2 regions of the Caballeronia eucalypticola genome follow, and region 1 is predicted to be linked to the other one. Evidence: predicted binding sites of a transcription regulator. Region 1 holds the regulator's gene; the other holds the start of a gene.

Region 1 (3,415 bases):
CAAAATCTGGCTGAATCAGGCGATTTTCGGCCACTTTTTAGCGACGCAGTACGATTGCAATTCTGTACTACGCAGAAACTGCATAAAACGCGGCATCGATCAGCACATCAGGGAGACTCAGAATGGGGCAGGCGAATGACCCCTTGCATCGGCACCGCGGTTACGTGTGGTCGACTTTTCTCGATCCGGAAAAAGAGCAGGCGACGCTAAGAGTCATACTGTGCGGCCTCGCAACGGCCGTGTACGGCGTGCTGGCGTGGACCATTCCAACGCCCGCCGCCATTGCCAGCTTCCATGCGCTCGCGCTCTATCTGATCTATGGAGTAGCGACGCGGCTAATCATCAGCAGAATGCAACGGCAGTCGAATCTGCGCCTCGCATTCACCACTGTCGCCGATCAGGCCCTGCTCACCGTGATCCTGGGTGCCGGAGGCGCACTCACCTTGCCCATGCTATGGGCGGTCTTCCTCTTTCTGATCGGCGCGGGCGGGCGTTACGGCAAGCGCACGCTGGCATTGTCGTGTGTCACGGCGATGGTGGGCATCGTCGCGTTGTCGGTACTGCAGCCGTGGTGGATGATCAATCGCTCCGCGGCGCTCGGGATTGGCTTGAGTGTGTTCGGCGCATCGGTCTACCTCGCCGTGCTGGTCGGCCGGCTCGGCAGTGCGAACCGCGACCTCGCGCTCAAGGCGGGCACCGACCCGCTCACGGGTTTGAGCAACCGCTACATGCTGGAGCAGACCATCGGCCGGGCAATGATCGCGATATCGACGGGACAGGAAGGCGCGACCGCGTTGCTGATGATCGATCTCGACGGCTTCAAGGAAGTCAACGATACCTATGGCCACGAAGTCGGCGACGTCGTGCTGCAAACTTTCGCGGGCCTGCTGGCAAGAAGGGTAAGAACCACCGATACAGTCGCGCGGCTAGGCGGCGATGAATTTGTCGTGCTGGCGCGGCACGTGACGGGCAATCACGCGGTGCAGACGGTGGCAAACGGCGTGCACGCGGTGCTCGAGGAAATGAAGTCGGTGCAGGACCGGGTGGTGAATGTATCGGCGAGCATTGGTGCTTGCCTGATCTCGCCGGACTTGAGTCCCGGCTACAGAGATATTGCCGTGCTGATGCGCGCCGCCGATCGCGCGATGTATCGCGCCAAGTCATTGGGCAAAGGCCAGACAGAGTTCGCGGCGGACGCGGATTTCGAAACCTGACTGGTTTCCATCCGTCTTTTCATTCGCCGATACTCAAGCCTCCACGCCCGACCAAGCCTGTTCCCGCAACTTGGCCCGCAGCCGCGCAACGGCCTGGCTATGCAACTGGCAGACACGCGATTCGCTGACTTCCATCACGGCGCCAATTTCGCGCAGATTCAAGCCCTTCTCGTAGTACAAGCTCATCAGCAGCTTTTCGCGCTCAGGCAATTTATCGATTGCCTCGACCAGCGCCGAACGCAAGCTTCCATCGAGCAACGCGGAAAGCGGGTCGGCTTTATCGACGCAATAACGATCGAGAAACGGCTCGTCATCGGAAGACCGGTCGAAGTCTTCGTAATAGATCAACTGGCTGCCATGCAGATCCTGCAGCATGGCCTGATATTCGATCAGCGGCATGTTCAGATGCTCAGCCACTTCCTGCTCGCTCGCCGAGCGTCCAAGATGCTGTTCAACCTTGTGCACCGCGGATTCCACTTCGCGCGAAGTCTTGCGCATGCTGCGCGGAAGCCAGTCGTTGGCGCGCAACTCGTCGAGCATCGCGCCGCGAATCCGCTGGCTGGCGTAGGTCTCGAACTGAGCGCCTTGATCTTCTTTATAACGGCTGGCGGCATCGAGCAAACCGATCATGCCGGCCTGGATCAAGTCATCCAGATCGACGCTAGCCGGCATTTTCGCCACGAGTTGCAGGCCAAGCCGGCGCACCAACGGTGCGTAGCGGGTCAGGACCTCGGACTGTGACAGTTTTCCCTGGGCGTTATACATCGCATTCACCTTGTTCCTTCTCTTGCTGCATCACACGGACGCGGCGCTGCTCATCGCAAGCTGCATCAATGGTGTTTCCGTGCGGCGAACCGCGCCGGAGTTGATCGAGCGCTCCAATCCGTGCGGCGTTTCCGCTCGCAAGGACTGCACGGGCCATTCAAACTGCGACGCTTTCGGCATCGGCCAGTACTGCAATTCAGCGGCAATCTGCCGATAATCCCGGGCGGCCGCCGTCGCCGGAAAAGCTTCCACCGCGCAACGCGATAGTTCATGCGCCCGCGCCACGCGCGGATCTTCTGCTACGCAACCGGCAGGCATGAGTTGCACCGCGAGATAACGATTGGCGACGCCGGCGAGGTTATCGAAGGCGATTTTCGCGTCTGCGCCGTTCTTCACGTGATTCACGACAACTCGGAACCGGCCGATCGCGTGTGCGTAGTGCAGACGCTTGATGCAGGCGTACGCCTCGGTGATCGCGGCGGGCGCTACGCGGGTCACGATCACGAAGTCGTGCGCTTGCACGGCCAGATTTGAGAGCGCGCCGCTGCGATCGAGCTGGGTATCGATCAGGACGACATCGGCGGGTCCGTCAAGCAGCACCCGGCAATGCGCGGCGTCCTGGCTGATGCGTTCATCGCGAGGCGCGGCAATCACCGAAAAGCCGAACGGCGTGCGCGTGACGGCGTCCTGCAAAAAACGCTTGCCGGACAAGACCGCGCCCAGTGCACCGTTATCCGGCACCTTGGCCAGCCGGGTCACCGACAACCCGTTCTGGCGTTCATCGATTACCAGCACATCCTTGCCTTGCGCGGCGAGGGCGGACGCGAGGTTCACCACCGTCGACGTATTGCCGCTTCCGCCCATTCCACCTGCCGGGGCGCCACACACCGCGACGACCCGCGAGCCATTGCGCGTCAGCAGCCGGCGCAGGCCTTCAGCCTGATCGGACACGAACTTATCCAAAGTGAACCTCATGCAGTTCGGTGGAAGCGCGCGCGGAAAGCGCGGACAGGAGCGGCGGCACATCGTCGTCTTGCGGCACGAACGGCGAGCCGTCGCGCGGGATGCAGAAGGCGCTTTTAATCAGGAAGCGCTTGGTCGCGACATACAGGTTTTCCGGCACCTTCTGTCCCGTCGATACGTAATGCACGGGCAGCTTGTAGCGGATCACGGTGTCGAGCACGCCGCCCAGGTTCGTGGCTTCGTCGAGCTTGGTCAGGATGCAGCCCGCGAGCGGCGGCTGGTCCGGCGTGCTCTGGTACGCCTGAACTACTTCGTTTAACGTATCGCCGTGGCTGGTTGCGTTGAGCAGCAGCAGGCGTTGCACCGGATGGCCGGCGCCGCACAACATGGCGATGTGATCGGCCACAGTGCGGTCACGCTGGCTCATGCCAATCGTGTCGATGAGAACAATGTGCTTGTTACGCAGTTCGGAG
Region 2 (3,415 bases), on a different contig from region 1:
GCACGATGTCCGCGCAATTTCCCGATCAGTTCCAGGCCGCTCATTGCCGGCATGTTCTGGTCGGTGATCACGAGGTCAAACTGTTCGGCGAGCGCCGCTTCGTAGGCTTCCGCGCCATCCATGGCCAGCACCACGCGATACCCCGCCGCGACAAACGTCGCCGAAAGGATTTGCCGCATGGCAGCCGAGTCGTCGACAGCCAGAATGTTCTTGATCATGATGTGTGCCGCCCTCTGTCCGATGTTCTAGTCGTGCTCTCGTGCTCTTGTACTTTCACTTTCGCGAGCGTGTCTGGTGTTGCCGGCGTCACGGCGCCGCCGGTTTGGCTGGCAGTCCAGGCGCGAGCGAGCCAAGGTTGGGCTTGAGCTCGTCCGGGCTGCCCGCGTTGCTGGTAATCGTGGTTGCCGGCATGCTTTCGCGCGTCATGGACTCTTCCGACTTGTGGTTCAACACGAGAATGCTGATGCGCCGGTTCTCGGGATCGAAAGCATCCTGCTTGTTCAGGTTTTGCGTCGATGCCAGTCCAAGCACGCGCAGCACCTTCGATTCATCCATGCCGCCCGAGATCAGCTCGCGCCGTGACGCATTCGCGCGATCCGCCGACAACTCCCAGTTGCTGTAGCCCTTTTCGCCGCCCGCGTATCGCGTGGCGTCAGTGTGGCCCTGCACCACGATCCGGTTCGGCACGTCATTCAGCGCCTTGCCGATCTCGCGCAGGATGTCGCGCATGTAGGGCTCCACGTTGTTGCTGGCGAGCGCGAACATCGGGCGCTTTTGGGTATCGACGATCTCAATGCGCAGACCCTGCTGCGTCGAATCAATCCGGATCTGCTGCCTGAACTGGCGCAACACCGGGTTCGCTTCGATCGCGGACATGAGCTTGATCTGCAAGTCGCGCAGGCGGGCCTGATCGCGCCGTTCGAGTTCGCCTTGCGCGGCTCTCAACGTCTGCTCATCGAGCCGGTCCACGCGCCGCGTGCCGTCGCTCATACGGGTGGTGCCCGGCTCGGGGCTGGAAATATCGCGCCCGCCGCCGTCGATAATGCTGGAGTCCATGCCGCTCTTCTGCCCGCCCATGATCGCGTTCTTGAGCGGCATGTTGAAATACTCGGCAATCCCCTGGCGCTGCACTGGCGACACCGCGCTCAGCAGCCACATCAACAGGAAAAACGCCATCATTGCCGTCATGAAGTCGGCGTACGCCAGCTTCCACGCGCCGCCGTGATGCGCCTTCTTGCTCGATATGACGCGCTTGATGAAAATCGGACGATCTTTATTGGTCGACATGGCGGGCTCGGGTGCTCGGTCGTGAAAGGCGGTTACTTCGCTTTCACGCGGCGCACGTGTTCTTCCAGTTCGGAGAACGACGGACGCTCAGTGGAGAAGAGCACTTTGCGGCCGAATTCCACCGCGATAGCCGGTGCGTAGCCGTTCAGGCTTGCCAGGATCGTCACCTTGATGCACTGGAACATCTTCGTCGACTCCGCCACGCGCTGTTCCGCGACGCTCGCGAGCGGGCCGATCAACCCATAGGACAACAAGATGCCGAGGAACGTCCCGACCAGCGCCTGCGCGATCATTTCGCCGAGGATGGCCGGCGGCTGATCGGCGGACGCCATGGTGTGAACCACGCCCATCACGGCAGCGACAATGCCGAACGCCGGCATCGCGTCGCCTACCTTGTGCAGCGCCTGCGCCGGGCCTTCGCCTTCTGCGTGATGCGTCTCGATTTCCTCATCCATGAGGCTTTCGATCTCAAACGCGTTCATGTTGCCGCCAACCATCAGGCGCAAATAATCAGTCAGGAATTCGACGATATGCCGATCCGCCAGGATCTTCGGGTACTGGCCGAAGATCGGGCTTTTAGCCGGATCGTCGATGTCGGACTCCAGCGTCAGCGTGCCTTCCTTGCGTGCTTTTGCGAGCAGGACGTAGAGCAGCGCCATCAGCTCCATGTACACGTCCTTGTTGTACTTCGAGCCTTTGAAGAGCGTCGGGATCACGCGCAGCGTCGACTTGATCGTCTTCATGCCGTTGCCGAGGATAAACGCGCCCACACCGGCGCCCGCGATCATCAGGATTTCAACGGGCTGGACCAACGCGCCAAGGTGGCCGCCTTCCAGCGCATAACCGCCGAAGACGGACAACAGCGTCACTAGTGTTCCGATGAAAATCAGCACAGTCGAACCCTCATGGTTGCATCGGCGAAACCGCCGTTAAGTGGTTTACGGCAAGTGGCTGGAAAACTTTGAAGGGAGATAGCGGAGGGGGATGGCAGATCGGGCGCCTGGCAGCGTCTTGATTGGCGGCGCATTCAAGCCTCCGAGGCGATTGACCGACCGTCCGGCCCGGTCGCGTCGCCAGGCTTTTGAGCCGAGTCAGCAAAAAGTCGGGCAAAAGTGCCGATTTTAAGCTTACAGATCGGCAATTAATTGTAAGCAAGCATTTGCCCGTCACGATTGGACGAGCCGTTTTCCAAGCGAGTTGGCTGACCATGCGGCTAACGTCTGACTGACGGCAGCCTCTGCCAAATCTTTACGCGATACGCATTTGTTTCCACAACCGAGGTCCGCGCAGGAGCATACGGAGTATGGCCAGCCTGCCTGGGCGGTGGCACACGCCTTGCTGTATCTTGCGTCCTGGGCAATGCATCTTGCACCGCGCAATTTGATGACGGACGCGCAATCGCTTGCCGTATCAGGGCTTCGGCCACTATCCAACTTTCGTAACGGCCGGTGTTTCGCCCTGTAACAAGGTTAAGCGTTTGAAAAATGACTCGTTGATGCACGGAGTCATCTCGATAATGGGTCGTAAGGGATAACCCGATTCATCCGGGTCCTATTTTTCCGGGGGCGGCAGCATTGACGCTGGCCCGTCCGCAAGGCTTCACCGGTTTTCACTCGTTAGCGTTTGATTTTCGACTGGACGCCGCGCATCGAAGCCCTCACGAACAGGAGAGTCACGTTATGCGTATCGCACAAATTGCACCGTTGCACGAAGCAGTCCCCCCGAAGTTCTACGGCGGCACCGAGCGCGTTGTCTCGTACCTAACGGACGCGCTGGTTGATCTCGGCCACGACGTGACCCTGTTCGCGAGCGGCGACTCGCAGACCAAGGCGAAGCTCGAAGCCGCGTGGCCGCGTGCACTTCGCCTCGATCCGTCTATCCGCGACTGGAATGCGCCGCACGCGCTGCTGCTAGAGAACGTACGCCGTCGGGCCCATGAGTTCGACGTGCTTCACTTCCACCTCGACTACATGCCGTTCTCGGTGTTCTCGCAAATGGACACGCCGTTTCTGACGACGCTTCACGGCCGTCTGGATCTGCCCGAATTGCAGCCTGTATTCAGCGCATTTCCTGATGCATCGGTTGTATCGATCTCCGATTCCCAGCGCGTCCCGCTGCCGCAGGCTGG

What was found. Region 1 encodes FliA, which starts transcription of late flagellar genes. Its sites were predicted from a motif close to CTAAAGTTTNNNNNNNNNNNGCCGNTA; they were not measured.
Region 2: a site for FliA is predicted at 2,226-2,252, ahead of motA (flagellar motor stator protein MotA). Genes of this name have one in related genera too.

Annotation. Positions count from the first base shown of each region.
Region 1 covers NZ_JBLKRU010000001.1:370,910-374,324, forward strand. Annotated here, with positions in the region: gene ACMX25_RS01775 (GGDEF domain-containing protein) at 123-1,214, shown strand; gene ACMX25_RS01780 (RNA polymerase sigma factor FliA) at 1,248-1,979, opposite strand; gene ACMX25_RS01785 (MinD/ParA family ATP-binding protein) at 2,010-2,942, opposite strand; gene flhF (flagellar biosynthesis protein FlhF) at 2,935-3,415, opposite strand, start outside.
Region 2 covers NZ_JBLKRU010000021.1:25,854-29,268, reverse strand. Annotated here, with positions in the region: gene ACMX25_RS23010 (response regulator) at 1-218, opposite strand, end outside; gene motB (flagellar motor protein MotB) at 307-1,287, opposite strand; gene motA (flagellar motor stator protein MotA) at 1,320-2,180, opposite strand; gene ACMX25_RS22995 (glycosyltransferase family 4 protein) at 2,967-3,415, shown strand, end outside.